DNA from 3 places in the Streptomyces sp. NPDC012466 genome. Region 3 is predicted to be linked to each of the others. Evidence: riboswitches for the same ligand, from Rfam matches in the RefSeq annotation. Region 3 holds a riboswitch; each other region holds the start of a gene.

Region 1 (10,027 bases), on a different contig from region 3:
ACGGGCCCGGGCCCGGGCCGGGAGCCACACGGCCAGGGGCACCAGGCAGGCGAGAAGCCCCGCCCGCGACCGCTTGGGCAGGGCGAGGCAGCCGAGCACGGGCACGGCCACCCCGAGCCACGGCAGGAACGTCTCCAGCAGGCTTCCCAGCCGCCCGACCCCGTTGGGTACGGCGGAGTGCAGCGCCCGCGCGGCGGCGACACCGGCCGCGCCGCTCACCAGCCAGGCATCCCACGACGACCTGCCGCCGACGGTCACGCTAGGCGAGCTCCGCCGCCAGCAGCGCGGCCGTCCTGGCCACCAGCGGGTTGTCGGCCACGGCGTCCTCCTCCGGCTGGGTGGTCAGGACGGACAGCACGATCGGCGGGCCGTCCGGCGGCCAGACGACGCCCACGTCGTTGTTGGTGCCGTACCGCCCGCCGCCGGTCTTGTCGGCGACCAGCCAGTCGGCGGGCAGGGCCTTGCGGAACTTCTCGGTGCTGGTGGTGTTGCGCAGCAGCCAGTCGGTGAGCCGTGCCCGGTCCCGGGGCTCCAGCGCGGTGCCGAGCACGAGCCGGGCGTAGGTCGTGCCGACGGCACGCGGGGAGGTCGTGTCGGTCACGCGCCACGGCTCCGCCGAGTTGAGCTCGGGCTCCCACCGGTCGAGCCGGGTGACCCGGTCACCGATCGAGCGGCAGAAGCGCGTGACGGCCGTCGGCCCGCCCAGCTCCTTCAGGAGCAGGTTGCCCGCGGTGTTGTCGCTGAAGCGGATGGTGGCGTCGCACAGTTCGCCGACGGTCATGCCGGTCGCGACGTGCTTCTCGGTGATCGGGGAGTATCCGGACTTCGTGACGTAGTCCCGGGTGTAGCGGACGCGCCGCGCCAGGAACTCGCCGTCGCGGTCGAGGTCGCGCAGGACGGCCGCGGCGGCCAGGGTCTTGAACACCGAGGCCATCGGGAAGCGTTCGTCGGCCCGGTACACCACCGTCCGGCCCGTGCGCAGGTTACGGGCGTACACGCCCAGCCGGGCGGTGTGCTCCCGTTCCAGTTCCCGCAGCCGCGCGGTGACACCACCGGTACCGGGTGAGGCGTGGGCCGTGCCGCCGCCCAGCGAGAGAGCGGCGGCCGTGCCGAGTGCGAGAGCCGTGCGGCGGGACGGGCGTGATCCGTTCGTGTGCAAGGTGGTCCCTTCGGAGGCGATCACGTACGCAGATCAACACGCGATCATGTCCGGGCCGGTTTCACCGCGTGCCCGTCCGGACCCTCACCACGCCTCGGGTGCCTCCCGTACCCGGAACGCCTCCGCGTCCCACGAGCCGTCCAGCCGGGGGGCCAGCCAGTGCGGCGCGGCCGCCCGGAAGGCGGTGGGGGAGAGGGCGGCCGACCCCGCCGGAACGGAGCCCAGCAGCGGCGCTCCGGCCACGTCCGGCAGGTCCGCGAGATTGCAGCGCGCGGCGAGGTCCGGGGCGGTCGGCCAGCTCCCGATCACGATCCCGGCCAGGTCCAGCCCCCGGGAGCGCAGCTCACGCGCCGTCAGCTCCGTCGTGTTCAAGGTGCCGAGGCCCGCCGGCGCCACGACCAGCACCGGCGCCGACAGCAGCCGGGCGGCGTCCGCCAGGGTCCCGCCGGCCGCGTCGAACCGTACGAGCAGTCCGCCGGCCCCCTCGACCAGCACCAGGTCGTGCTCGGTGGCCAGCTTGGCGGCGGCCTCCGCGACCTCGTGCGGATGCACCGGCGCCCGGCCCGCCCGGCGTGCGGCGGTGGCCGGGGCCAACGGCTCGGGATACCGGGCGAGTTCGGCCGTCGTCACCGGCCCCGCCAGGCGCGCCACCTCGGCGGCGTCGCCCGGCTCGTCCGGCTGTACGCCCGTCTGGGCGGCCTTGAGCACGGCCACCGACCGGCCGGCCGCCAGCGCCGTCGCGGCGACGGCGGCGGTCACGACCGTCTTGCCGACCTCCGTGCCCGTGCCCGTGATCACCAGTACCGGCATGTCATCCCTCCCGCGCCGCCGCGCACACGGCCCGCGCGATCCGCGCCAGGTCCGCGTCGCCCGTCACGTACGGCGGCATGGTGTAGATCAGATCGCGGAACGGCCGCAGCCACACGCCCTCGCGCACGGCCGCCTCGGTCGCCGCCCGCATGTCCACGGCGTGATCCAGTTGTACGACCCCGATCGCGCCGAGGACCCGGACGTCCTTCACCCCCGGCAGGTCCGAGGCGGCCGAGAGTCCGTCCCGCAGCCCCGCCTCGATCCGCTTGACCTCCGCGGTCCAGTCCTGCCCGAGCAGCAGCTCGATCGAGGCGCAGGCCACGGCGGCCGCCAGCGGGTTGCCCATGAAGGTGGGGCCGTGCGCGAGCACCGGCACCTCGCCCCGCGAGATGCCGTCGGCCACCCGCGCGGTGCACAGCGCCGCCGCCATCGTCAGGTACCCGCCGGTCAGGGCCTTGCCCACGCACATCACGTCGGGCGTCACGTCCGCGTGTTCCGCCGCGAACATCGCGCCCGTACGGCCGAAACCGGTCGCGATCTCGTCGAAGACCAGCAGCACGTCGTGCGCGTCGCACGCCTCGCGCAGCACCCGCAGGTACGCCGGGGAGTGGAACCGCATCCCGCCCGCGCCCTGCACGACCGGCTCGACGACCACCGCGGCCAGTTCACCGGCGTGCCGCTCGATCAGCGACCGCAGGTGCTCGGCGTACGCCTCCTCGTACTCCACGGGGGGCGGGTCGGCGAACACCTGGCGGGGCAGCACCCCGGTCCACAGGTCGTGCATCCCGCCGTCCGGATCGCACACCGACATGGGCTGCCAGGTGTCGCCGTGGTAGCCGCCGCGCCACGTCAGCAGCCGCTGCTTGCCGGGGCGGCCCAGCGAACGCCAGTACTGCAGGCACATCTTGACCGCGACCTCGACCGACACCGACCCGGAGTCGGCGAGGAAGACGTGCTCCAGGCCGTCGGGCGACATGTCGACAAGGAGCTTCGCCAGCCGCACGGCGGGCTCGTGGGTGAGCCCCCCGAACATCACATGACTCATCCGTCCCAGCTGCTCGCGCGCGGCCTCGTTGAGCACCGGGTGGTTGTAGCCGTGGATCGCCGACCACCAGGACGACATCCCGTCGACCAGCTCTCCCGAGCCGTCGGCGAGCCGCAGCCGCACCCCGCTCGCCGACTCCACGACGAGCGGTTCCTGCCGTCCGGGCATCGGGCCGTACGGATGCCACACGTGCCGCCGGTCGAGCTCCAGCAGCTCGGCGACCGTGCGCTCAGGCATTGGGCGCGAGGTCGGTCCCGGCGCCCCGGCGGCGCACGGCGACCAGGTCGGTCCGGGGTTCGGCACCGGTACGGGAGTCGGCGACCTGCGGTTCTTCGCCGGAGCCGCACGCCCCGCCGCCGGAACCACAGACTCCGCCGCCGTCGTGGCAGCCTCCGGCCCGGTGCTCGGGAAGCGTCACCTGGTCGGTGCCCTCCACCTCGAACCCGGCGTCCGCGATCATCTCCAGGTCGGCCTTGCCGGCCTGGCCCTCACTGGTGAGGTAGTCACCGAGGAAGATCGAGTTGGCCAGGTGCAGGGCGAGCGGCTGCATCGTGCGCAGATGGACCTCCCGTCCACCGGCGATCCGCACCTCGACGTCCGGGCAGACGAACCGCGTCATCGCCAGGATCCGCAGGCATCGCTGCGGGGTCAGGTTCCACTCCTTGCCGAGCGGAGTGCCCTCGAACGGGATCAGGAAGTTGACCGGAACCGAGTCCGGGTCCAGCTCACGCAGCGAGAAGACGACGTCCACGAGGTCCTCGTCCGTCTCGCCCATGCCGGCGATCAGCCCGGAGCAGGCGGACAGACCGGCCGCGTGCGCCTTGTGCACGGTGTCGACACGGTCCTCGTACGTGTGCGTGGTGGTGATCTCCCCGTACGTCGCCTCGGACGTGTTCAGGTTGTGGTTGTAGGCGTCGGCGCCCGCCTCGCGCAGCCGCTCCGCCTGGCCGTCGGAGAGCAGACCGAGGCAGGCGCACACCTCGACGCCCTCGTTGTTCTCCTTGATCGTCCTGATCGTCTCGGAGACCCGGTCCACGTCCCGGTCGGTCGGGCCGCGCCCGCTGGCCACCAGGCACACCCGCTTGGCCCCTCCGGCCACGCCGGCCGCCGCCGCGTCGGACGCCTGGTCGGGCTTCAGCCAGGTGTACTTCAGGATCCCGGCCGTCGAGCCGAGCCGCTGCGAACAGTACGAGCAGTCCTCGGGGCACAGGCCGGACTTGAGGTTGACGAGATAGTTCAGTTTCACCCGTCGGCCGAACCAGTGCCGCCGCACCTTTCCGGCCGCGGCCACCACATCGAGGAGGTCGTCGTCGGACGTCGCGAGGACGGCCAGTGCCTCGTCGCGGGTCGGCAGCTCGCGCCGAAGCCCCTTGTCCACCAGCGTGTTCAGCAGGTCCATGGAAGCCGATCCTGTCCTACGAAGGTGCCCGGGGCCAAGGAGACTTCGTACAACAGAGTCGCTTCGAGGTGTGGGTATTGCCACACACTGACCTGCTGGTCGTCCCGCTAGTGTCTGTGCACTGCCTACAAATTCCCCGGAGGACCACCCATGGCGTTCGGCTGGATCGACGAGCAGGCCCTGCGGCGCCGCCGCGCCGGACTCGTACGGACTCTGCGCCCCCGTCCGGCCGCTTCGCCGCTCCTCGACCTGGCGAGCAACGACTACCTGGGGCTGGCCCGTCACCCCGAGATCACCGAGGGCGCGGCCCGGGCCGCGCGGACCTGGGGCGGCGGCTCGACCGGCTCCCGGCTCGTCACCGGCACGACCGAACTGCACACGGAGCTCGAGCGGGAACTGGCCGACTTCTGCGGTTTTGAGGCGGCCCTCGTCTTCTCCTCCGGCTACGCCGCCAACCTCGCCGCCGTCACCGCGCTGGCCCCGCACGGCTCCCTGATCGTCTCCGACGCGGGCAACCACGCCTCGCTCATCGACGGCTGCCGGCTGGCCCGCGGCACCACCCAGGTCGTGGCGCACGCCGAGCCCGACGCCGTGCGCAAGGCACTGTCGGCACACGAGGGCACGGCGATCGCCGTGTCCGACACGGTGTTCTCGGTCGACGGCGACGCCGCCCCCCTCACCGCGCTGGCCGAGGCCTGCCGGGAGCGCGGCGCCGGGCTGGTCGTCGACGACGCCCACGGCCTGGGCGTCCTGGGCGACGGCGGCCGGGGCGCCCCGTACGCGGCGGGACTCGCGGGCGCCGACGACGTCGTCGCGACGGTCACGCTGTCCAAGTCGCTCGGCAGCCAGGGCGGAGCCGTCCTCGGCCCCGCCCGGGTCGTCGACCACCTGGTCAACGCGGCCCGGACGTTCATCTTCGACACCGGACTCGCCCCCGCCGCGGCGGGGGCGGCCCTGTCGGCCCTCCGGCTGCTGCGCCGCGAGCCGGAACGGGCCGCACGGGCCCGCGCGGTGGCGGGCGAACTGCACGCACGCCTGACCGCCGCGGGACTGGAAGCGGTACGTCCGGACGCCGCGGTGGTCTCGGTGCGCGCGCCCTCTGCCGAGGACGCGGTGAACTGGGCGGCGGAGTGCCGCGCGGCGGGCCTGGCCGTGGGCTGTTTCCGTCCTCCCTCCGTGCCCGACGGCATCTCACGGCTCAGGCTGACCGCCCGCGCTGACCTGACCGGTCAGCAGATCGCACGCGCTGTACGGCTGATCGGCGAGACACGACCATGAGTCGGCGTGACACGGCCGTGTGTCGCACGATGTCGGTCTGACCGAACGCGGCTACATGCGGTCCACCCCGGCCGCGAACGCCGCCCAGCTCCCCGGAGAGAAGAGCAGCGCGGGTCCGGCCGGGTCCTTGGAGTCGCGCACGGCGAGCAGTCCGGCCCAGGGCGGGGCATCCGGACACGCGGTCTCGACGCAGTTGTTCGCGCCGGTGCTGTAGCTGCTGCGCAACCACCGCACACCGTGCAGTTCGATGCTTGAGGGGACGTGACGAGGCAGTGCACGCATGGTGCCTCCTTACGCGCCGGCGGCTGTCCCGGCGATGAAATCCAACGAGTCCTCGGGCGAAAGGGCGTGGATCTGAAGGGCGTTGAAGGCCTCCGTGTAGGCCTGGAGGTCTTCTTTCCGTTCGAGGTAGAGGCTACTCGTCAAGTGGTCGAGAACAACCACATCCAGATCAGAAGTGCTCGAAAATGAGAAGATAACGAAAGGGCCGGTGACGCCGATGTGCGCCCCGGCGGCGAACGGCAGCACCTGGAGCCGCACTTGGGGGAGCCGGGCGGCCTCGACCAGTCGTTCCAGCTGGCGGGCCATGACCCCGGGTCCGCCCACCTCCCGGCGCAGCACCGCCTCGTCCAGGACGGCGCTCAGTTCCAGCGGGGGATCCGCGCGCAGCACGTCCTGCCGGGCCAGCCGCACCTCGACCAGCGTGTCGAGCCGGTCCTCAGGAAGCCCCTCCACCGCGGCCTTCGTCACCGCGCGGGCGTACTCGGGTGTCTGGAGCAGGCCCGGGACGACCGTGGTCTCCAGCGTGCGCATCACGCCGGCCTGCGACTCCAGGCTGATGAAGTCCCGGTAGGTCGGCGGCAGCACCCCGCGGTAGGCGTGCCACCAGTGATGACGTCCACCGCTCTCGTCGGACCCCGCCAACACCATGAGCAGCTCGCGCAGTTGGGAGTCCGCCACGGCGTAGGCGTCGAGGAGTAACCGCACATCGGCCGGTTTCACCCCGCTGGTGCCCGTCTCGATCCGGCTGACCTTGGACTGGTGCCAGCCCACCAGCTTGGCCGCCTCACCGCTCGTGAGCCCCGCCGAGGTGCGCAGCGCACGCAGTTCGGCGCCCAGTTTCCGGCGGCGCACCGCGGGACCGTGCTGCATGGGCTCCTCCTTACTCCTTCCGAGCCACCCAAATACGGTCTCGCGTCGCAGAGTTCACCGCTTTGAGCGACAGATATATGCATATCTTGGTGGATCGCCGTCCTTCGGGGGCGTTCTGGTGGCAGTCTGGCGACGAAGCACCAGTCCGGGACCGTACTCGAACCATCCGCTCCGTGTCGGACTGCGGTCCCGTGGGAAAGGGACGACGTCGCCATGGCAGACCATTTGGAAGCATCCGTCACTCTGCCGAGCGATCCCGCCTCGGTCTCCGCGGCGCGCACCTACGTGGTGGGCACGCTGGCGGAGTGGGGCCTGCCGGCGGACACGGAAGTGTCCGACACCGTCCGGCTCATCGTCTCCGAACTCGCCACCAACGCCGTCCAGCACACCTTCGGCCAGTCACCGACGTTCACCGTGGACCTGGAGCTCGATCGCGACGAGCGGCTGCGTATCGGTGTCACGGACAGCCACCCGCGCTTCCCCAGACGTCTGCCCGCCGCCGTCCAGCAGGACAACGGCCGCGGACTGGTCATCATCCGCTGGCTGACCGCCGAGTGCGGCGGCCGGCTCCGTATCCGCCCCACCCGTGAAGGCGGCAAGACCATCTCGATCGAGCTCCCGTGGGCCGTTCCGGTGCAGCCGGTGACCACGGTGGTCCGGCAGGAGCCGTGACCGCTCGGAGCAGAACCGTAAGACCTCCCCGGCGGGTGCCCTGAGCGCACCCGGGCCCGCGCGAGCGGCATCCGGGCCACCCACGAGCCACGCCGCCCCCTCCTGGCCGCCTGCGAGGCATACGCCGCCCTCTGCGGGCCGCGCGCGGCTGCGACGCCGCTCCCCGTGCCTCACGACGCACCGGAGCCCGCGACGGCCCTCACCTGTGCCGCGCCGACGCCTCCCGGTGCGCTGCCGCTCCCCGAAGCCCTGACGGCTGCCTGACGGTGCGCCGCAGCGGTGCGGGAATCCTGACGTCGTCCCCGGCCGGCTTCCCCTCGGTCGTCCCCGCCGTGCCGTCCGTCTCCGAACGCAGACCCGCGCGCCGCACCAGCCGCGGGAGCAGCCCCCACAGGCCGGCACAGACCAGGAAGGTCGCGACGCCCGCGGCGACACCGCCGGTCCGGCCCGTGGTCACATCGACCACCAGCAGCACGGAACCGCTGAACGCGAACACCAGCACACACAGGCCGGTGGTGGCCAGGCGCGAGGAGACCTGCACGATGCGGGGCTTGGCGCCCTGCTGGAAGAGGGAGCGGTGCAGCGCGGCCGGCGCGGTGAAGAGCGCGGCGGCGAGGACCGCCAGCAGCAGGGTGATGACGTAGGTGACGCGCTGGACCGTGTCGAGGTCCCCGAAGCGCGAGGTGAAGGCGAGCGACAACAGGAAGGCGAAGAGGATCTGCACGCCCGTCTGGGTGACGCGCAGTTCCTGGAGCAGCTCGACGAAGTTGCGGTCGGCACGTTGCAGCGGAGTCTCGTTGCGCGCGGTGCAGGGACGGTGCTCGGCCATGGAGCGACGGGTATCCACACAAGCCCGTGTCACGCTCCGGCGTGCGGCGGCGCGTCAGGACGCCGCCGCACGCCGGGCGGATCACTTCACGCGCCCGTACCAGACGCTCTTGGTCCAGATCTTCTGGAGCCGCACCACGTCCCCGCTCTTCGGGGAGTGCCAGAGCTTGTTCTTACCCGCGTAGATACCGACGTGGTACACGTTGCTGCCCGAGTGGAAGAACACCAGGTCTCCGGCCTTGCGGTTCTTGCTGGAGATGTGGCGGGTCTTGTTGTACTGCTGGGCAGCCGTGCGGGGGAGCTTCTTGCCGGCCTTCTTGAACGAGTAGAGCGTGAGCCCGGAGCAGTCGAACCGGTGCGGACCCGTGGCCCCGTACTTGTAGGGCGCACCCTTCTTCGAGGCCGCTATCTGGAGCGCCTTGGTCGCCGGCGTGGCTGCCGCGGCCTCCGAGGAGAACCCGGGGGCCACGATCGAGCCGCCCACCGCGGCGATGGTGAGAGCCGAGGCCGTGCCGGCCCGAACCATGAGCGACGGGACACGATTGAGCGCAGTCATGCGCAACCCTTCGTCAGCCGCCTGTGAAGGATGACCTGTCGGATTCGGGCTGGCGAAGTTGCCCGGCCGCTGACGCGGCTTCACCCCAAGGGCTGCTCGGGCTCGGTCATGGCGTGACCGTCCCGGCGACCCGTCGTGCTTGGGTCCTCCACTCCTGCCGATCCACTTCTGTCGACCGGTCATCCGGGCGGCGGCAGGACTCGGCGTCCGCCCGGATCGCCCCGCCACAGCGGCGGGGGCTTGTCGTCAGACAGGGATCTTGGCTCATCACTGTCCGGATTTCCCAACGGAACCGCGTATTTGTGTTGTTACTCACCACTCACCCGTTCGGGTGGACACGTGTGCGTTCGCGCCACTGTCCACGGGTTCGCGGACCGCCGGACCAGCGACGGAATGCCCCATTCCGTCCCGTGGCTACGCGCGTTGCGCAACCGGGACGGCCCCAAAACTGGTCTCCCGCCTACTCCGAACAGGGGTACGTCATTTGGTCCGTTTCGACTCAGGTCCGGACGGTCCACGGTCGGATCGGGCGTCCGGGGCGACGACTCCGCGTCAACTGACGGACTCCGGGGGCAGGGTGAGCCGGGCCGTGCGCCGCTCGCCGTCCAGCACCCGCAGCGCACGGGCCAGGGTGCCGGCGTGCAGCTCCGTCTCGCCCCGCTGATGCATGAGGGCCAGCGCGTCGCGCAGCGCGGCCGCCTTGCCGACCAGGGCCTGGGCGGCACGCAGTCCGCGGTAGGTGTCGCCGTCCTGCGCCGGGTTGATGCGGCCCAGCAGGTCGACGACCTCGAGGTAACGGTCGATCAGTTCCGCCTCGGCCCGCGTCAGGGCCGGCAGCGGCGGCAGTTCGGGCGGGAGCATCGGGGCCTCACCTCACCGTCCGGCCGGCGGGACCGGGGTGGCCTTGCGGTGCGGAATGATCCCGTCCACCAGGCCGTACTCCACCGCCTCCCGAGCGGTGAGAATCCTCTCCCGCTCGATGTCCCTGCCGATCTGCTCCCGGCTGCGGCCCGTGTGCCGGGCGAGCAGCTCCTCCGTTCGGAGCCGTGTGCGCGTCAACTCGTCCGCCTGGATGGCCAGATCGCTCGCCTGCCCCCGGACCGGCTCGGGCAGTGCGGGCTGATGGAT
Region 2 (10,027 bases), on a different contig from region 3:
CGGCGTCCCCGCGCGCCACCGCGTCCACGATCGCGCCGTGCTCGGTCCAGGACTCCACGGGGCTGAGCGGAGCCTCCACCGCGTACATCCAGGCGATCTTGTGGCGGAGCTGGGTGAGCATCGAGGCCAGCGCGGGACTGCCGGAGGCCTGGGCGAGCGTCTCGTGGAACCAGCCGCCCAGGGAGCGCAGGTCGTCGCTGGTGCCCCGGCGGGCCCGCTCCTGGCCCAGCCGGACCAGCCCGCGCAGGACCTTCAGATGCGCCTCGGTGCGGCGCTGGGCCGCCCGGGCCGCGCCGAGCGGTTCCAGCAGCATGCGCATCTCCAGCAGGTCGGCGGCCTCCTGCTCGGTGGGTTCGGCCACGCACGCGCCCGCGTGCCGCCGGGTCACCACGAAGCCCTCGGCCTCCAGGGTGCGCAGCGCCTCGCGGACGGGGACCCGCGAGACCCCGTAGCGGCGCGCGAGGAGTTCTTCGGTGAGCCGGCTGCCGCGCGCGTGGACACCCGCGACGATGTCGTCCCGGATGGCCGTGCACACCGAGTGCGCGGGAATACGCATGACCGACCTCCGCTTAATCCCCGTGAAACGCCGGCGAGCGGCGCGTGTTCCGTGACTCTATTGCAATGAGCCGGAATTTCCGACGGCAAGCGGGAATCCATGCATATTTTTTGGACAGCCGGCCGCCGTAAACGCCGAAAGCCCCGGCTCGGGGAGCCGGGGCTTCGGGGACGGCGAACAGGTGTCGGTCAGACGTTCACGCCGTGCGAGCGGAGGTAGGCGACCGGATCGATGTCCGAGCCGTACTCGGGGCTCGTACGGGCCTCGAAGTGCAGGTGCGGGCCGGTGACGTTGCCGGTCGCGCCGGACAGGCCGATCTGCTGGCCGGGAGTGACCTGCTGGCCCACCGAGACGCCGATGGAGGACAGGTGACCGTACTGGGTGTACGTCCCGTCGTTCATCTTGATCACGACCTGGTTGCCGTAGGAGCCGCCCCAGCCGGCCTCGACGACGGTGCCCGCGCCGACCGCGTGGACGGAGGTGCCGGTGGCGGCGTGGAAGTCGACGCCGGTGTGGCTGCCGGAGGACCACAGGCCGCTGCTGGCCTTGTAGCCGGTGGAGACGTACGAGCCGGAGATGGGGGCCACGTAGGCGTTGAGGCGCTTGCGCTCGGCCTCGCGGGCGGCGCGCTCCTTGGCCTCACGGGCCTTCTCGGCCGCTTCCTTGGCCTTCTTGGCGGCCTCCGCGGCCCGCTTGCGGGCGGCCTCCTCGGCCTTCTGCTTGGCGGCGGCCTCGTCGGCGGCCTGCTGCTGCGCGATGGCCTGGGCGTCGATCTGCTGGGCCACGGTGTCGCCCATGGTGACGACCGGGGTGAGGCCCGTCTGCTCGGCGGTGGGCTCGGCGGCGAAGGCCGCGGGGGCCGCCACGGTGCCGATCACGCCGGTGGTGGCGAGGGCCGCGACGCCCGCCGCGCGGGCGGTGCCGCGCTGGATCCTGCTGGGACGACGGTGCTTCCCGGTGGCGCGAGTGAACGCCATGTGGTGGCTGGTCCTTTCCTTCCCTCTCGCCTACCGGGTTAGCTGACGGGTTCGGAGCAGGAAGGTCTCCTACGGACTCCCTCGCGACTCGCGCGGGCGCCCGATTCACCCCAGGGACTGCGATGGGTCCCCGGCTCCCCTGGCTCGCGCCGTACGGGGACTCGGCGATGACTGTCCGGTGCCGCGGGTGCGGCGCACTGCCTGACGAACAGCCCGGATGACGCTAAGCGGCGCCACTTTCAATTCCCAAACGAATCCCGGCTTTTGTAGCGCATCCCACAGGGCAGACGGGCAACCTCCGTATCAATTCGGGCATAAAGGGGCCCTGGTGCCTGGGAAGGCGACCAGGGCCCCTGCGCGCGCGTGCCGCTACTCGGCGGCGACGACGGTGACTTCGCCGATGCCGAGGGCCTCGACCGGCGCCTTGATCTGCGCCGCGTCGCCGACGAGGACGGTCACCAGGCGGTCCACCGGGAACGCGCTCACGGCCGCCGCGGTGGCCTCCACGGTGCCCGTGGCGGCGAGCTGCCGGTACAGGGTGGCCTGATAGTCGTCGGGCAGGTGCTGCTCGACCTGGTCGGCCAGCGTGCTCGCGACCGCCGCCGCCGTCTCGTACTTCAGCGGCGCCACGCCGACCAGGTTCTGCACGGCGACGTCCCGCTCGGCGTCGGTCAGACCTTCGGCGGCGAGGGTGCGCAGCACCGTCCAGAGATCCTCCAGAGCGGGGCCGGTGTTGGGCGTGTCCACGGAACCGCTGATGGCGAGCATCGCGGCACCCGTGCCGTCCGGAGCGGACCTGAGGACCTGGCCGAACGCCCGCACGCCGTAGGTGTAGCCCTTCTCCTCGCGCAGGACGCGGTCCAGGCGGGAGGTGAGGGTGCCGCCGAGGCAGTAGGTGCCGAGCACCTGCGCGGGCCACACGCGGTCGTGCCGGTCCGGGCCGATCCGGCCGATCAGCAGCTGCGTCTGGACGGCGCCCGGGCGGTCCACGATGACGACCCGGCCGGTGTCGTCGGCGGTCACCGGAGGCACCGGGCGCGGCTCGGCCGAGGAGCCCGTCCACGCCCCCAGGGTGTCCCCGAGCAGGGCGTCGAGGTCGATGCCGGTGAGGTCGCCGACCACCACCGCGGTGGCCGTGGCGGGGCGGACGTGCTTCTCGTAGAAGCCGCGTACGGCCGCGGAGTCGATCGTGGCGACCGTCTCCTCGGTGCCCTGCCGGGGCCGCGACATGCGCGAGCCCGCCGGGAACAGCTCCCTGGAGAGCTCCTTGGCGGCGCGGCGGGAGGGGTTGGCCAGCTCGTGCGGGATCTCGTCGAGGCGGTTGCGGACCAGCCGCTCCACCTCGCTGTCGGCGAACGCGGGCGCCCTCAGGGCGTCGGCGATCAGGCCCAGCCCCTTGGCGAGCCGGGAGGCCGGCACCTCCAGGCTGAGCCGGACGCCGGGGTGGTCGGCGTGCGCGTCGAGGGTGGCGCCGGCGCGCTCCAGCTCGGCGGCGAACTCCTCGGCGGAGTGCTTGTCGGTGCCCTCGGAGAAGGCCCGGGCCATGATCGTGGCCACACCGTCGAGGCCGGCCGGCTCGGCGTCCAGGGGAGCGTCCAGCAGCACCTCCACGGCGACGACCTGCTGGCCGGGGCGGTGGCAGCGCAGCACCGTCAGGCCGTTGTCGAGCGTGCCCCGCTCGGGGGCCGGGAAGGCCCAGGGCCGGGCCTCGCCCGCCTGCGGCCGGGGGTGGAAGTCCATCGTGGCGAGCTCGGTCACTTGGCCGCCTCCTCGTTCTCGTCGGTGGCCGCGGCTGCGGTGTCCTCGGCGTCGTCGGTCTCGTCGGCGACGGGCTCGTAGACGAGCACCGCGCGGTTGTCGGGGCGCAGGCGGGCCTTGGCGACCTCCTGGACCTCCTCCGCCGTGATCTCCAGCACGCGATGGACGGCGGTCAGGGCGAGCTGCGGGTCGCCGAACAGCACGGCGTACCGGCACAGTTCGTCGGCGCGGCCCGCGACCGTGCCGAGCCGGTCCAGCCATTCGCGCTCCAGCTGGGCCTGGGCGCGTTCCATCTCCTCGGCGGTGGGGCCCTCCTCGGCGAACCGGGCGAGCTCCTCGTCGATGGCGGTCTCGATGACCGGAACCTCCACGTCACCGGACGTCTTCACGTCCAGCCAGCCCAGGGAGGGCGCCCCGGCGAGCCGCAGCAGGCCGAAGCCCGCCGCCACGGCCGTACGGTCGCGCCGCACCAGGCGGTTGTAGAGGCGGGAGGACTCACCGCCGCCGAGGACGGTGAGGGCGAGGTCGGCCGCGTCGCACGCGCGCGTGCCGTCGTGCGGCAGCCGGTAGGCGGCCATCAGCGCACGCGCGGGGACCTCCTCCTCGACGACCTCGCGCAGCTGCTCGCCGATGGTCTCCGGCAGCGAGCCGTCGCGCGGGGCGGGCTTGCCGTCGTGACCGGGGATGGAGCCGAAGTACTTCTCGACCCAGGCGAGGGTCTGCTCCGGGTCGATGTCGCCGACCACGGAGAGCACGGCGTTGTTCGGCGCGTAGTAGGTGCGGAAGAACGCGCGCGCGTCCTCCAGGGTCGCCGCGTCCAGGTCGGCCATCGAGCCGATCGGGGTGTGGTGGTAGGGGTGGCCCTCCGGGTAGGCGAGGGCGGTCAGCTTCTCGAAGGCCGTGCCGTAGGGGACGTTGTCGTAGCGCTGGCGGCGCTCGTTCTTGACGACGTCCCGCTGGTTCTCCATCGACTCGTCGTCGAGCGCGGCCAGCAGGGAGCCCATGCGGTCGGCCTCCAGCCAGAGGGCGAGCTCCAGCTGGTGGGCGGGCATGGTCTCGAAGTAGTTGGTCCGCTCGAAGCTGGTCGTGCCGTTCAGCGAGCCGCCCGCGCCCTGCACCAGCTCGAAGTGGCCGTTGCCCTTGACCTGGGCGGATCCCTGGAACATCAAGTGCTCGAAAAGGTGAGCCAGGCCGGTACGCCCCTTGACTTCGTGGCGTGAGCCGACGTCGTACCAGAGGCACACCGCCGCGACCGGGGTCAGGTGATCCTCGGAGAGCACCACGCGCAGGCCGTTGGCCAGGCGGTGCTCGGTCGCTGTCAGGCCTCCGGAGCCTGCCTGGGCTGTGGCCGTGTGACCCATGGGCATGTACGTCCCTTCGATCGCTGAGCGGTTGTTCAGACCGCGGATTCCTGCCGGTCCTGCCACTGTATGCAAGCGCGCGAAGCCCTGGTGAAGTTCCCGGCGGCGACCTGGGTCGCACAGCGCGAAGAGGCGTCCTGGACCGGCCCCTGGTCCCGGTTGTCAGTGCGGCGGTCCACAATGGTCGGCGTCAGATCCGGATCGCAGCAGCATGAGCGAGCCGCAGGGGCGGCCGGTGACGAGAGGGCGAGCGCGCGGAGGCCCGGAGGGCTGAGTACGGTCGACGTCGCGTCACCGACATGAACGCCCCACAGGCGAGCGACCAGTAACAGGAGGAGCCGGCAGCGATGGCCCGCCGCAGCACGAAGACCCCGCCGCCCGACGACTCGTACGAGGAGCGGATCCTCGACATCGACGTCGTCGACGAGATGCAGGGCTCCTTCCTCGAGTACGCGTACTCGGTGATCTACTCCCGCGCCCTGCCGGACGCACGCGACGGCCTCAAGCCGGTGCACCGCCGCATCGTCTACCAGATGAACGAGATGGGGCTGCGTCCCGAGCGCGGATACGTCAAGTGCGCTCGTGTCGTCGGCGAGGTGATGGGCAAGCTGCACCCGCACGGCGACGCGTCGATCTACGACGCCCTCGTGCGCATGGCCCAGCCCTTCTCGATGCGCGTCCCCCTGGTCGACGGCCACGGCAACTTCGGCTCGCTGGGCAACGACGACCCGCCGGCCGCCATGCGGTACACCGAGTGCCGGATGGCCGAGGCGACGAGCCTGATGACGGAGTCGATCGACGAGGACACCGTCGACTTCAACCCCAACTACGACGGCCAGGAGCGCGAACCGGTGGCTCTGCCCGCCGCCTTCCCGAACCTGCTGGTCAACGGCGCCTCGGGCATCGCGGTCGGCATGGCCACGAACATGGCGCCGCACAACCTGCGCGAGGTCATCGCCGCCGCCCGCCACCTGATCAGGTATCCGAACGCGGATCTCGACGCCCTGATGAAGCACGTCCCGGGCCCCGACCTGCCCACCGGCGGCCGCATCGTCGGCCTGTCCGGCATCCGGGACGCCTACGAGTCCGGCCGCGGCACGTTCAAGATCCGGGCGACGGTGTCGGTGGAGCCGGTGACGGCCCGCCGCAAGGGCCTCGTCGTCACGGAGCTGCCCTTCACGGTCGGCCCCGAGAAGGTCATCGCCAAGATCAAGGACCTGGTCGGCTCGAAGAAGCTCCAGGGCATCGCCGACGTCAAGGACCTCACCGACCGCGAGCACGGCCTGCGTCTGGTCATCGAGATCAAGAACGGCTTCGTGCCGGAGGCGGTCCTGGAGCAGCTCTACAAGCTGACGCCGATGGAGGAGTCCTTCGGCATCAACAACGTGGCCCTGGTCGACGGCCAGCCGCTCACGCTGGGGCTGAAGGAGCTCCTGGAGGTCTACCTCGACCACCGCTTCACCGTCGTACGGCGGCGCTCGGAGTTCCGTCGCGGCAAGAAGCGCGACCGGCTGCACCTGGTCGAGGGTCTGCTGACGGCCCTGCTGGACATCGACGAGGTCATCCGCCTGATCCGCTCCAGCGAGAACTCCGCGCAGGCCAAGCAGCGCCTGATGGAGCAGTTCTCGCTGAGCGAGGTGCAGACGCAGTACATCCTCGACACGCCGCTGCGCCGTCTGACCAAGTACGACCGCATCGAGCTGGAGTCGGAGAAGGACCGCCTCAACGCGGAGATCGAGGAGCTCACCCGGATCCTCGACTCCGACACGGAGCTGCGCAAGCTGGTCTCCAACGAACTGGCCACGGTGGCCAAGAAGTTCGGCACCGACCGGCGCACGGTCCTGCTGGAGTCGGGCGGTGCCCCGGTCGCCGCCGTGCCGCTCCAGGTGGCCGACGACCCGTGCCGGGTGCTGCTGTCCTCCACGGGTCTGCTGGCCCGCACCGCGAACGGCGAGCCGTTCGCGGAGGACGCCGGCGCCAAGCGTGTGAAGCACGACGTGATCGTCTCGGCGGTGCCGGCCACCGCCCGCGGTGAGGTGGGCGTGGTCACCTCGGCGGGCCGGCTGCTCCGGCTGAACGTGGTCGACCTGCCCCAGCTCCCGGAGACCCCGGCGGCGCCGAACCTCGCGGGGGGCGCCCCGCTGGCGGAGTTCGTCTCCCTGGAGGACGACGAGACGGTGGTCTGCCTGACCACGCTCGACGAGTCGTCGCCGGGCCTGGCGCTCGGTACGGCGCAGGGCGTCGTCAAGCGCGTGGTGCCGGACTATCCGGCCAGCAAGGAAGAGCTCGAGGTGATCACCCTCAAGGAGGGCGACCGGATCGTCGGCGCCGTCGAGCTGCGCACCGGCGAGGAGGACCTGGTCTTCATCACCGACGACGCGCAGTTGCTGCGCTTCCAGGCGTCCCAGGTCCGCCCGCAGGGCCGCCCCGCAGGCGGTGTGGCGGGCATCAAGCTCGCCGAGGGCGCGAAGGTCATCTCCTTCACGGCGGTGGACCCGGCCGTGGACGCCGTCGTCTTCACCGTCGCGGGCTCCCGGGGCACACTGGACGACTCCGTCCAGACCACGGCCAAGCTGACGCCGTTCGACCAGTACCCGCGCAAGGGCCGAGCCACCGGCGGCGTCCGCTGCCAGCGGTTCCTGAAGGGCGAGGACTGCCTGTCCCTTGCCTGGGCGGGCCCCGTCCCGGCCCTCGCCGCGCAGAAGAACGGCACGCCGGCCGAGCTCCCGGACATCGACCCGCGCCGTGACGGCTCGGGGGTGTCCCTGGCGAAGACGGTGTCGGTGGTGGCCGGGCCGGTCTAGGCCGGATCGGCGAGATCCTCCTCGGGCCCGCGCACGTACCGCAGGACGCCCCACATGCCGTGTTCGTCGGCGTGTGGGGTCTCGCTCGCGCAGGCCTCCAGCTCCTTGCCGAGGGCGGGGGCGTCGATCCCGGAGCCGATGAGGACCAGCTGGGTGAGGCGTTCACCGCCGGCCGGCCAGGGCTCCGGGTAGAAGCGCAGGAACCGCCCGACGGCATGGACGGCGTAGCGGTTGCGGACGTCGTAGGGCCCGAAGTCGACATAGCCCTTGATCCGATACAGCCCCTCGGGCCGGCTGTCCAGGAAGGTCATCAGGCGGCGCGGGTCGAGGGGGTCCGGCGAGACGAACGACAGACTGTCGTAGGCGGCGTGCAGGTGACCGGCGTGATGGTGCGGATGGTCGCCGGAGCCGCCTTCGCAGGGGTCGTCCTCGCGGGGGCCGTCCTCGCGGGGGTCGTCTTCGTGCAGGTCGTCGAAGGACAGCTGCCCGATGCGCTCCTCGCCGGGCCGGCAGTCGAAGAGGAACTCGGGGTCGATCCGGCCGTAGGAGGCCGGGACGACGGCGGCGCGGTCGACGAGGGACCGGACCAGCCCGAGGACGCGTTCGCCGTCCGCCGCCCGGTCCAGCTTGTTGACCACGACGAGGTCGGCCAGTGCGAGATGCCGGTCGATCTCGGGGTGCCTGGCCCGGGTGTCGTCGAACTCGGCGGCGTCGACGACCTCGACGAGCCCGCCGTACACGACCCCGGGATGCTCGCTGGCGAGCAGCATCCGTACGAGTTCCTGCGGCTCGGCGAGGCCGCTGGCCTCGATGACGATGACGTCGATGCCGAGAGAGGGCTGCGCGAGCCGCTCCAGGTACTGGTCCAGTTCGCTCGCGTCGACGGCGCAGCACAGGCAGCCGTTGCCGAGGGAGACCGTCGAGTCGCCGAGCGCCCCCGCCACCGCCATCGCGTCGATCTCGATCGCCCCGAAGTCGTTGACGATGGCGCCGATCCTGCTGCCGCCGCTGCGGTGCAGGAGGTGATTGAGCAGGGTGGTCTTTCCCGAGCCGAGGAATCCGGCCAGGACGGCCACCGGGATCTGCTGCGGTTTCGGACTCGGCTGGCTCACCGTGCGACCTCTCTCGCGCCGACGCGTGCACCGGCTCGCGTTCCCGGCACACAGGGGAAATGGGGATGCGGACCCAGGATACGAGCCGTGAGATCCACACCTGAGTGAACGATTGTTAGCACCACTCGCGGGGCAGATGTTGGGCACGGCGCCGGTTTGTGCGACCCTCGCTTCCCTCCGTGCGCCTCCTCTCCGCCTCCCCGCCGATCAGAGCCGCTCGGCACTCTGGGAGACGGCAAGCGCCGCCCACCGCTCGCCGGTCCCCTCCCGTCGACCCGCACCCCGACGACCGGCGGACGGCCGCCTGAACCGGGGGTTGACATGGCCACACAGAAATTTGGATTTCGAGGGCTGAGGGCCACCGCCTCGGCAGGGATGGGCCTGGCGGCGGGTGCCGCCGTCGCCCTGGCCCTGCAATGGCCCGCGTTCCACGCTTTGCGTGCCCGGATCGAGCACCTGGAGGAGGCCGCGCAGTCGCAGCGCCGGACCAACTTCGCGCACCAGCAGCGTCTGCACTGGGAGTTGCTGAGCAAGGCGATGGACGACCCCGAGCTGGCCGAGGTGCTCGACGCCTACGACGGCACCGTCTCCCCCGCCAGACAGCGCCAGTTCCTCTTCGCCAACGCCCTCTACACCAACGCCCTGTGCTACTACCGCATGGGCAACATGACCAGAGAGGAGTTCTTCGGCTTCGCCCGGAGCATGCTGCAGAACCCCCTCTTCAGGGAGTACTGGTACGCCAGCCGCCCACACCGGGCGACTCTCGCCGACACCTCCGACGAGGCCGGGCTCGGACGCATGGTCGACGATCTTCTCGTGCAGCTGGAGGAGACGGACCTCGACGAGTGGTGGGTGGTGGGGGACCCGCCGGGCGAGTAGCTCCACGCTCCGGCCGTAAGCACCGCACCGCGCGGGTCACTCTCCGGAACGCATCACACGGCTGGGCGGTAACGAACCCGTAAACCGGCGCGTTTCCCCAGGTGCCCACAAGGTTGACTACTGCGCATCCCGCGAACCGGGTCGACCACCGCCGAACCGCCGCTCCACGCCGCCCGGTTGTCGAGGCCGCGGCCCCACAGGGCCGCATCGCACCGCAGGCGCAGTGCGCACACGCCTCGAGATCAGAAGGAACGCAAGAACAGTGAGCCACATCATCCGTCGGATTGGCACCCCTCCCAGCGCCCGGGGCAGTGCGACTGGTGCCAATTGCCCCGATATCTTCGAGCTGTCCGACGGCAGGTTCGCTGTGATCGGCACGGACCTCACCGAAGAACTGGACGGGAAGCTCCCCGCCGACGCGTCCAGGGCGGACTACGAGCGCATCGTCGTGGTCTCCCGCAGGACCCTCATCGACGCGAAGGCGGACATCCCCGACGCCTGATCCCGCCGGCCCCCCCGCCGGCCGGACACCGAAGGCCCGGCACCTTCCGGTGCCGGGCCTCCTCACGCGCCCGCGAGG
Region 3 (10,027 bases):
GATCGCGGAGTACGAGCCGGAGGTGCGCGGCCTCGCCGCGATACACGTGGGCACGACGGGCATCTGCGACTTCGTCGCGGTCGCCCGCCAGCTGGCCCACGGCTCGGGTGCGGAGATCCGCTACGGCACGCGGGTCGTGCGCGTCGACCGGCGTCCCGAGCGGGGGGTGGCCGTGCTGACGGCCGCCGGGGACGTTGTACGCGGGCGGGTCCTGGTGAACTGCGCGGGCCTTCAGTGCGACGAGATCGCCCGGCTCACCGGGGACGACCCGGACATGCGGATCGTGCCGTTCCGTGGCGAGTACTACGAGCTGGCCCGGCCGGAGCTGGTGCGGGGCCTGGTCTATCCCGTGCCCGACCCGGCGTTCCCGTTCCTCGGGGTGCATCTCACGCGAGGAATCGACGGGAGCGTCCATGTCGGGCCCAACGCGGTGCCGGCGCTGGCCCGCGAGGGGTACGGATGGGGCACGGTCCGCCTGCGCGAGCTGGGCTCGACCCTGGCCTGGCCCGGCTCCTGGCAGATCGCCCGCCGGCACTGGCGGTACGGGGCGGGTGAGCTGCGGCGGTCTCTGTCCAAGACGGCGTTCACGGACGCGGTGGGCAGGCTGCTGCCCGCGGTGTCCGAGGGCGACCTGGTGCCGACGGCGGCGGGTGTGCGCGCCCAGGCGGTCCTCCGCGACGGAACCCTGGTCGACGACTTCCTGATCCGCGAGGGCCCTCGCGCGGTGCACGTCCTGAACGCACCGTCGCCCGCGGCCACGGCGTCCCTGCCGATCGGCCGGGAGGTGGCACGGAGGGCGCTGGCAGCGTTGTGAGCTCTCCGGACGCCCGGCGACCCCGCCGGGCCCGGTCGGCCCCGCACCCCGGCGACGCGGGTCCCCCCGGCGCCCACCCTCCCCCACCGCCCCAGCAACCCAGCGACCCGCTGCCCGCATGCCCTCCGCCCTCTCGCCCGCACACCCGCACACCCGCAGCCGAGCCGGACCGGCGGCCTGCCCCACACACCCGCAGCCGAGCCGGACCGGCGGGCTACCCCACACGCCGACAGCCGGGCGGGACCGGCGGCCGGCCTCACACGCCGGCGGGGCGGGCGAGCACAGCCTGCGCCTGCCGCGCGCGAAGCGGGACGTCCCAGCACCCCGCGTACCGCGAGAAGGGGACGGGCCGGGGGGCGTCCGCCCGCAGCGGTAGGCGCGTCAACAGGCAGTCGGCCGGCAGGGCGCCCCACCGCGCCGTTCCGAGGACGGACACCCAGGCGCGGCCCAACCACCCCCGGCGTCAGGCGTAAGCACGCCCACCCCCACCGGCGGGTACGCACCGCACCACCGCCGTAAAATCAAGGGCACTGTGTCTGACTCCGTGAACACCCCCGAAGACCCGCACCCGCACCCGCACGCCCACCCGCAGGCGCCCGGTGACTCCGTCCGGCGTACCCGGGCCAAGGGAGAGCCGCGCTTCCCCGACGGGCCGAAAGCCGATCCCGCCGGGTCGCACTTCGAGCGGCGCATCCGGAGTTTCCAACCGCGGCGCAGCCGCGTCACCGCCGGTCAGGCGGACGCGCTGCAGCGCCTGTGGCCCAAGTGGGGCCTCGACATCGACGGCCGGGCCCTCGACCTGCCCGAGCTGTTCGGCAACGACAACCCCGTCGTCCTGGAGATCGGCTTCGGCATGGGCGAGGCCACCGCCCAGATGGCCGCCGCCGACCCCGCCACGAACATCCTCGCCGTCGACGTCCACACCCCCGGCCAGGGCAACCTGCTCAACCTCGCCGACCGCAACGGCCTGTCCAACATCCGGGTCGGCAACGGCGACGCGATCATCCTCCTGCGCGAGATGCTCGCCCCGGACTCCCTCGGCGGTCTGCGCGTCTACTTCCCCGACCCCTGGCCCAAGAAGCGGCACCACAAGCGCAGGATCATCCAGCCCGACTTCCTCGATCTCGCCGCAACCCGCCTCAGGCCCGGCGCGATCCTCCACTGCGCCACCGACTGGGAGCCGTACGCCGAACAGATGCTCGATGTCCTCACGGCGCACCCCGACTTCGAGAACACGCAGGCCGACGGTGGTTTCGCGCCGCGCCCCGACTTCCGGCCGCTGACCCGTTTCGAGGGCCAGGGACTGGACAAGGGACATGTCGTGAACGACCTCCTCTTCCGTCGCGTACAGCACGTGGACCAGTCCCCCGCCGGCGCCTGACCACCCTTGGCACCTCTCCGCCTGCGGACAGCGCCCATCCGTCGTTAGGGTCAATGCCGTGGCCACCAGCCCCCCACATCCGTCCTACCCCAGCAGTCCCACCGACGGCCAACCCTTCGTCGGCTCGGGCACAGCTGGCTCCTCGCGGCACGCCCACTGGTGGCAGCGCGCCTGGGTGCGCTACGGCGCGCTGAGCACGCTCCTCGCGATATCCGGCCTGGTCATCCTCGCCCTGGTCCGCGAGGAGACCGGCACGGAAGGGTTCCTGGTCGGGCTGGGGCTGGCCGTCCTCCCGGTGCCCCTGCTGATAGCCGCGTTCCGCTGGCTGGACCGGGTCGAGCCCGGCCCCTGGCGGAACCTGGTGTTCTGCTTCGCCTGGGGCGCCTGCGCGGCGGCGCTGATAGCGATCGTCGCCAACAGCTTCGCGACGAGATGGGTAGCGACGGCGACGGCGGACCCGTCCAGCGCGGACACCCTGGGCGCGACGGTGATAGCGCCGGTGGTCGAGGAGTCCGCCAAGGCGGCGGCCGTCCTCCTGGTCTTCCTCTTCCGGCGCCGTGACTTCACCGGCATCGTCGACGGCGTCGTCATAGCCGGGGTGACCGCCACCGGCTTCGCGTTCACGGAGAACATCCTCTACCTGGGCACCGCCTTCGGCACCGACCAGCTCACCGGCGGCACCGGCATCGCCTCCGTCACGGCGGCGACCTTCTTCGTGCGCATCATCATGTCGCCGTTCGCGCACCCGCTGTTCACGGTCCTCACCGGCATCGGCTTCGGCATCTCCGCGCTCTCGGCGGACCGCCGGCATCTGCGCCGCGTCGCCTTCCCGCTGTCCGGGCTGCTGCTCGCGATGGGCATGCACGCGATGTGGAACGGCTCGTCGGCGTTCGGCGAGTACGGGTTCTTCGCCGTGTACACGGCGTTCATGGTGCCCATCTTCGGGCTGCTGACGTGGCTGGTGATCTGGACCCGGCAGCGGGAGCTGAAGACCGTGCGGGCGGAGCTGCCCGCCTACGCCGTGGCCGGCTGGCTGACCCCCGCCGAGCCGTTCGCGCTCGGCTCGATGCGGGCCCGGCGGATCGCCCGCCAGTACGCCCGCCGGCACGCGGGCAGGGCGGCGGCCCGGGAGGTGGCGCGGTACGAGGCGTACGCGACATCGCTGGCGTTCCTGCGGCACCGGGCCCGGCGCGGCGGCGCCGGCGCCGGCTTCGCCGTACGGGAGGGGGAGCTGCTCGGCGAGCTGTGGCGACGCCGGGAGGTGGCCCGCCCGGCGCTGGACCACGCGGCCCGGATCACGGCCCCTCCGGTCCCGGTGGTGGCCCCGCCCTGGCCGGTGTACGGGGTGTACGGCTACGGCCACCGGCCGGCGCCGTACCCCGCGTACAACCCGTACCGTTCCTAGGGGCTCAGGCCGAGGCCTCCGTGAGCCGCTCGACCTCGGCCTCCGAGAGGGTCAGCTCCCCGACGCCGACCAGTGCGGGCAGCTGCTCCACCGTCCGTGCGGAGGCGATCGGCGCCGTCACGGTCGGCCGGGCGGCGAGCCAGGCGAGGGCCACCGTGGCCACGGGGACGTCGTGCGTGCCGGCGATCTCGTCGAGGGCGCCGAGGACCCGCCGCCCCCGTTCGGTCTCCAGGTGCTTGGCGGCCCCGCCCGCCCGCGCGCTCTCGACCGTCGTACCGGGCCGGTACTTGCCGGTGAGGAAGCCGGACGCGAGCGCGGAGTACGGAACGGCCGCGAGGCCGCTCCGCTCGGCTAGGTCCTGGAGCTCGCCCTCGTAGGTGTCGCGGGAGACCAGGTTGTACTGGGGCTGGAGAGCCACGTACCGGGCCAGTCCCTCGCGGTCGGAGAACTCCAGGGACTCCCGCAGCCGCTCGGCGGAGATGTTGGAGGCGGCGATGTGCCGCACCTTCCCGGCCTTCACGAGGGTGTCGAGCGCGCCGATGATCTCCTCGACGGGCACGTCGGGCCGGTCGAAGTGCGTGTAGTAGAGGTCGATGTAGTCGGTGCGCAGGCGGCGCAGGGAGGCGTCGGCGGCGGCCTTGATGTTGGCGGCGGACAGGCCCTGGAAGCCGGGGTGCTGGCCGACCTTCGTGGCGACGACGACATCGGAGCGGTTGCCGCGCGCCTCCAGCCACGTGCCGAGGATGGTCTCCGACTCCCCGCCCTGGTTGCCGTCGGCCCACGCCGAGTAGACGTCGGCGGTGTCGACGAAGTTGCCGCCGGCCTCGGTGTAGGCGTCGAGGACGGCGAACGACCGGTCCTGGTCGGCGGTCCAGCCGAAGACGTTGCCGCCGAGGGCGAGGGGGAAGACCTGGAGGTCGGAGGAGCCGAGCTTGCGAAGGGACGTCATGCTCTGTGGCAACGACCGCAGGGGAACGCCTCATTCCGCAAGGGCCGCGAAGCTCCCGTGAACACCGCACCGGAAAACCGGCGGCCCTGACGTCGGGGGGGTCGTCGTCAGGGCCGCCGGTGCTTCAACGAGTCGGTGTTGCTTACGGGTTCAGTCCCTTGCCCCGCAGCCACGCCATCGGGTCGATGCCACTCGCGGATCCACCGGAGTGGACCTCCAGGTGGAGGTGCGCCCCGGTGACGTTGCCGGTGGCGCCCACGCGGCCGATGACGTCGCCGGTGCTGACCTTCTGGCCGACGCTGACGCCGATGGACGACTGGTGCGCGTACCAGATCTCGGTGCCGTCATCGAGGGTGAGGACGGTCTTGTAGCCGTACGAGCCGTTCCAGCCCGCCTCGGTGATGGTGCCGCTGTGCACCGCCTTGATCGGCGTGCCCGTGGGGGCGGCGAAGTCGAGGCCGGTGTGGTAGCCGGAGGACCAGTAGGCACCGGCCTGGCCGAAGCTGGAGGTGATGGTGTACGAGGAGGTCGGCAGCGTGAACTGCTTGGCGAGGGCGGCGAGCCGCTCGGCCTCGGCCTTCTTCTCGGCCTCTTCCTCCGCCTTCTTCTTGGCTTCGGCGGCCTTGGCCTTGGCTTCCTTCTCCGCCTTGGCGACGGCTTCCGCCGCCGCCTTCTCGGCGGCGGCCGCCGCGTCCTGGGCGGCCTTGGTCTCGATCTGGTCCTGCTGGTGCTCGACCTGCGCCATGATCCGGGCGCGCAGCGCCTCGCCGGCGCCGGCACCGGAGGTGCCCTGCTCGGGGTCCGCCGTGGCGGTGCCGAGGCTGCTGAGCGGGGTGGCGGAACCTTCGGGGGTGTCGTCGTCCGAGATGAGGGAACCCACCGAGGGCAGGTCCGGCACGGAGATGGACACCGGGGGCTTGCCGGTCTGGGCGCTGGCCATGCCGCCGGCACCCACGGCGGCTATGACGCCGACGCCGAGGACGGTGGAGCTGCGGGCGAGACCTCCGCCGCGCTGCTTGGTGACGCGGTGCCGGCCACGGACGGGACGGATGGACTCCTCGGTGGGGTTCCACTCCTGGAACGGGCCCTCGTCGGTGTGCTGACCGCCGTAGCCGAAGGTTTCGGTGTCGCGCTTCGGCGCGAACGGGGCCGCGGGGGCAGGCCGGTTGGACGCCACGTGGGCGTGCTCCTTTCCTTCCTTCTCGCCTACCGGGTTAGCTGACGGGTTCGGAGCAGGAAGGTCTCCTACGCGCGTATACCCGCCGTGCTTCCACGGTGGTATCCGCGCGATTCACCCCAAGTGGTGGTTCCCCGGTTCCCTTTCGGGATTCGGCGCGTGCGCACGGAGCCGCCTTCTGTGACGGCTGGGACGACCGCGCTGCGTTATCGAACGTTAATAGACGCGCGAGGTGTATTCCAGCGATTCCACTTGATCATTAACCTTTTTCGCGCGGACTTACTGCCATGACCGGCTTAAATCGGGCGAGTTGACCGCATCGCAAGTGACTGAGGGGTTTTGACGGTGTGTCAGTTGTTATGCGGAACCGGACGGTTCGCTCACCGAGCGTAAGGGCCGTCGTGAGGGTCACGGGGAAATGCACCGAGGGCCGGAACCCTTTCGGATTCCGGCCCTCGGCCTTCAGTAGCGGGGACAGGATTTGAACCTGCGACCTCTGGGTTATGAGCCCAGCGAGCTACCGAGCTGCTCCACCCCGCGTCGTTGTGACTCCAGTGTACGCCATCCGCGGGACCGCTCGTGCACACCCGCCGCTCAGCCACCCGGGGTGCCCGTGTGAGTGAGGTTTCCCAGGCGGTGAACAGGTCGTCGGTGCCGGCCGACTGACGCGGACGGCGGTGCGGACGCGACCTGTCGGGCCGCTCGGCCCCTACTCAGCCCGGGAGGTGGCGGTTCGGGGCCTTGGCCCGCTCCTCGTGCTCCGGCAGGACGACGACCTCCACTCCGGCGGCCGAGAGAAGGCCGCTGCCGTCGGCGTCCGCGACGAAGGTGTCCGGCTCGCGCCAGGCCGTGACGACCCGCCGTACACCCGCGTCGAGGATCAGCCGGGCGCAGGGTGCGGGGCGGGAGGCGCGGCGGGCGCAGGGCTCCAGGCTGCTGTACACCGTCGCGCCGGGCAGGCGCGGATCGGCCGGGTCGAGTTTGGCCAGGGCCGCCTCCTCGGCGTGCACGACCGGGTCGCCGGCCTCGCGGGAGTGGCCGCGGGCCAGTTCCGTGCCGTCGGCGGCGACCACCACCGCCCCCACGCTGAACGCCGTGTCCGAGGGCGGGCAGTGGCCGGCCAGTTCGCAGGCGAGGGCCAGCCAGTGATGGTCGGCGGCGGCGGGCAGGGGGCCGGTGCCCGGGGCGGTCGGCTCGTAGCGCATGAGGACGACGTCCTCGATCCGCCGCGACTCCAGCAGCCGCAGGCGGCCGTCCTGGTAGCCGCCGGGGCCGAAGAGGCGGGGTGCCCGGGGGTCGCCCACGAAGAGCGGGGCGAGGACCAGCTGGAGTTCGTCGGCGAGGCCCTGGGTGAGGAGCTGGGTGTGGATCAGGCCACCGCCCTCGACCATGAGTCGGCGTACGCCCCGGACGTCGTGCAGGTGCGTGAGGAGCCGCCGCCAGTCGAGGTCGGGCCCGAGCGGGACGACGTCGGTGGCGAGGCCGAGGGCACGGGCGCGGCCGGCGCCCCGGTCGGTCGTGTAGAGGACCTTCTCACCGCCGGTGTGCCAGAAGCGGGCGTCCGGGTCGAGGTCGCCGGAGCCGCTGACGGTGACCTTCAGGGGGTACTCCGGTTTCCCGGCGGCCGTGCGGGCGGCCCGGCGCGCCTCGGAGTTCACCAGCAGCCGGGGGTTGTCGGCGCGGATGGTGCCGGCGCCGATCAGGATCGCGTCGACCGAGGCGCGGACCTCGTCGACCCGGTCGAAGTCGGCCGGGCTCGACAGCAGCAGGCGGTCGGGTCCGGTGTCGTCCAGGTAGCCGTCGAGGGAGACGGCGGCGGACAGCAGGACGTACGGGTGGGGCATCGGCGCTCCGCGGCTGGTCGGGACGGCGGGACTGGACCGGGCTTGGTTCAAGTTTGAAACAAACCTACACTGGCGGCATGACGACTCGCTGGCTCACCCCCGATGAGCAGCGCGCCTGGCGCGCCTACATCGCCGCCTCGCTGCTCCTGGAGGACGCGATCGACCGGCAGCTCCAGCAGGACGCCGGCATGCCGCACCTGTACTACTCCATCCTGTCCGTCCTGTCGGAGTCCCCGGAACGGCGGCTGCGCATGACCGATCTCGCCGAGCGGCTGAAGATCACGCGCAGCCGGCTCACCTACGCGGTGACGCGGCTGGAGAAGGACGGCATGCTGCGGCGCGAGGCCTGCTCCGACGACAAGCGGGGCAGCATCGCCACGCTGACCGACGAGGGCTTCGCCGTGCTGGAGCGCGCGGCGCCCGGGCATGTCGAGACCGTGCGGAGCTTTGTGTTCGACCGGCTCAGCGAGGAGCAGGTGGGGCAGCTGGAGAAGATCTCCGCGGCGATCGCGCAGGGGCTCCAGGAGGACGGGGCGCGGCCGGCGGCGGACGACGTGCCGTGGCGGCGGAGGTCGTCGTCGGCCTGCGCGTGACGCGACGCGTGAGGCGCGGGTGACGCGGCAGTGACGCGCACCACACCGGCCCGGACGGTCGTTGCTTCAAATTTCAAGCACGAGTAGGGTTCCCCTCGTGCATCTGCTTCAAATCTGAAGCAATACGGCTGTGCAGCCGAACAGGAAACGGAACCCGGAGGCCCCGCATGCCCGACACACCCGCCGTCCTCGCCACCCCCCGCTCCCGCGTCCGGGTCCCGCTGCGCTTCCACGACGGCTTCGAGGCCGACGCCGAGCTCGTCACTTTCCACGGGCTGGCCGACGGGCAGGAGCACGTGGCCGTCGTCCTGGGCGAGCCGGGGCCGGTCCCGCTGGTGCGGCTGCACTCCGAGTGCCTGACCGGGGACGTGTTCGGCTCCGCCCGCTGTGACTGCGGCCCGCAGCTGCGCGAGGCGGTCGAGCGCATAGCCGAGCGCGGCGGCGTGCTCCTCTACCTCCGCCAGGAGGGCCGGGGCATCGGCCTCTACAACAAGCTCGACGCCTACGCCCTCCAGGACGAGGGCCTGGACACCTACGAGGCGAACGCGGCCCTGGGGCTGCCGGAGGACGCCCGCGACTACACGGCGGCGGCCCAGATGCTCCGGGCCCTGGGCATCGGCGAGCTGGACCTGCTCTCCAACAACCCCGACAAGGCGGGCCAGTTGCGGTCCCTGGGCGTCGACGTGCGCGACCGCGTTCCCACGGGCGTCTTCACGACCGCCCACAACGTCCGCTACCTGCGCGCGAAGGTCCTCCAGACCCAGCACACGCTGCCGCTGGCCGCGCTGACGGAACTCAGCGCGGGCTGAACCGCCCCCGGTCCGGCCGGGCACCGAACCGAGCTGCTTGCCCCTCGGTTCCTCGGGTACAGCCTTTGAAAGAGGGCGACCTCATCAGTACCCGGAGCTCTATGGAAGTGACCGTTTCGTGACCGATCTCGGCGGCCCCGGCGACCACCGGGCGAGGGGACCGGGCAATGGCCCGGAGGCCGTCGCATCGCAGATCGCCGATGCCGTGGAGAGTCTGACGGCGCTGTGGGCGGTCGCCGCCCAGGAGGCGTCCCTGCGCCTGTCCCTGCACCAGCTGCGGGCACTGCGCACCGTGCAGGCGGCGCCCGGCCTGAATCTGACGGCCCTCGCGGAAGGCCTGGACATCGGCCTCCCCACGGCCAGCCGCCTCTGCGACCGCCTGGCCGCGGCCGGCCTGCTGGAGCGGGCCCCGCACCCCGACACCCGCCGCGAGGTGCAACTGTGGCTCACCACGCACGGCCGGCATGTGCTGGGGGAGGTCGCCGGCCGCCGCACCCAGGCCCTGGCCGCCGCGCTGGCGGCGATGGAACCGGCCGAACGGGCGGCACTGCGCGAGGGATTGCGGGGGTTCCTGACCGCCCAGGACAAGGTGGTACCGGGCACCGACGGGATCGAGTGAGCCCGGGAGGCGTACCGGCGGCGCCTTCTCACCGGCCGGCCGCCGGTGAACCCCCGCCGGTCGCCCGGCCCCTCAACACCCGTCAGGTCCCCGAGCCGTGTCGGCTCACGCCGCCGGCGGTCAGTACCGCCACACAGGTGTCGTCCCGCGTCGGCCGGGCCGCGCTCCCGGCGTCGCGGAGCACCACCGCGGCCGCCACCGCCGGGTCGCAGCCGGGGAGCACCCCGTCGTCGGGCGGCGTCCAGCGGCTGGGCAGACCGTCGCTGTGCAGGACCAGCAGGCTGTCGGCCTGCCAGGGCACCCGCTGCACGGGCACGGACGCCGGGGCCTGCGCGCCCACGATGCCGGGATGGGACAGCAGCGCCTTCCACCTGCCGTCCGTCCGCAGCCGCGCGCCGACGTTGCCGATCCCGGCGAAGCTCAACTCCCCGGCGCC

The links. Region 3 has a riboswitch for cyclic di-AMP ahead of ACFY9E_RS12380 (peptidoglycan DD-metalloendopeptidase family protein). Riboswitches for the same ligand answer to the same signal wherever they lie in the genome.
Positions count from the first base shown of each region.
Region 1: it holds a riboswitch for cyclic di-AMP, as region 3 does, so the genes downstream of both, ACFY9E_RS21425 (NlpC/P60 family protein) here and ACFY9E_RS12380 (peptidoglycan DD-metalloendopeptidase family protein) in region 3, are expected to answer to the same signal.
Region 2: it holds a riboswitch for cyclic di-AMP, as region 3 does, so the genes downstream of both, ACFY9E_RS07015 (peptidoglycan DD-metalloendopeptidase family protein) here and ACFY9E_RS12380 (peptidoglycan DD-metalloendopeptidase family protein) in region 3, are expected to answer to the same signal.

Region 1 covers NZ_JBIBEQ010000005.1:519,233-529,259, reverse strand. The annotation lists gene ACFY9E_RS21475 (hypothetical protein) at 1-258, opposite strand, end outside; gene bla (class A beta-lactamase) at 260-1,159, opposite strand; gene bioD (dethiobiotin synthase) at 1,244-1,969, opposite strand; gene ACFY9E_RS21460 (adenosylmethionine--8-amino-7-oxononanoate transaminase) at 1,971-3,251, opposite strand; gene bioB (biotin synthase BioB) at 3,244-4,413, opposite strand; gene ACFY9E_RS21450 (aminotransferase class I/II-fold pyridoxal phosphate-dependent enzyme) at 4,564-5,691, shown strand; gene ACFY9E_RS21445 (DUF397 domain-containing protein) at 5,743-5,973, opposite strand; gene ACFY9E_RS21440 (Scr1 family TA system antitoxin-like transcriptional regulator) at 5,983-6,843, opposite strand; gene ACFY9E_RS21435 (ATP-binding protein) at 7,057-7,515, shown strand; gene ACFY9E_RS21430 (DUF6328 family protein) at 7,715-8,344, opposite strand; gene ACFY9E_RS21425 (NlpC/P60 family protein) at 8,426-8,899, opposite strand; cyclic di-AMP (ydaO/yuaA leader) riboswitch at 8,903-9,115, opposite strand; gene ACFY9E_RS21420 (hypothetical protein) at 9,452-9,760, opposite strand; gene ACFY9E_RS21415 (ATP-dependent Clp protease proteolytic subunit) at 9,773-10,027, opposite strand, start outside.
Region 2 covers NZ_JBIBEQ010000001.1:1,596,042-1,606,068, forward strand. The annotation lists gene ACFY9E_RS07010 (FCD domain-containing protein) at 1-556, opposite strand, end outside; gene ACFY9E_RS07015 (peptidoglycan DD-metalloendopeptidase family protein) at 745-1,533, opposite strand; cyclic di-AMP (ydaO/yuaA leader) riboswitch at 1,546-1,710, opposite strand; gene ACFY9E_RS07020 (insulinase family protein) at 1,903-3,291, opposite strand; gene ACFY9E_RS07025 (insulinase family protein) at 3,288-4,658, opposite strand; gene ACFY9E_RS07030 (DNA topoisomerase (ATP-hydrolyzing)) at 5,000-7,456, shown strand; gene ACFY9E_RS07035 (GTP-binding protein) at 7,453-8,568, opposite strand; gene ACFY9E_RS07040 (DUF6082 family protein) at 8,890-9,447, shown strand; gene ACFY9E_RS07045 (hypothetical protein) at 9,722-9,949, shown strand.
Region 3 covers NZ_JBIBEQ010000003.1:17,901-27,927, forward strand. The annotation lists gene lhgO (L-2-hydroxyglutarate oxidase) at 1-814, shown strand, start outside; gene trmB (tRNA (guanosine(46)-N7)-methyltransferase TrmB) at 1,347-2,195, shown strand; gene ACFY9E_RS12370 (PrsW family glutamic-type intramembrane protease) at 2,254-3,600, shown strand; gene ACFY9E_RS12375 (aldo/keto reductase) at 3,605-4,549, opposite strand; gene ACFY9E_RS12380 (peptidoglycan DD-metalloendopeptidase family protein) at 4,692-5,726, opposite strand; cyclic di-AMP (ydaO/yuaA leader) riboswitch at 5,738-5,894, opposite strand; tRNA gene ACFY9E_RS12385 (tRNA-Met) at 6,193-6,266, opposite strand; gene ACFY9E_RS12390 (dihydrofolate reductase family protein) at 6,440-7,570, opposite strand; gene ACFY9E_RS12395 (MarR family transcriptional regulator) at 7,648-8,163, shown strand; gene ribA (GTP cyclohydrolase II RibA) at 8,331-8,972, shown strand; gene ACFY9E_RS12405 (MarR family transcriptional regulator) at 9,091-9,591, shown strand; gene ACFY9E_RS12410 (SpoIIE family protein phosphatase) at 9,674-10,027, opposite strand, start outside.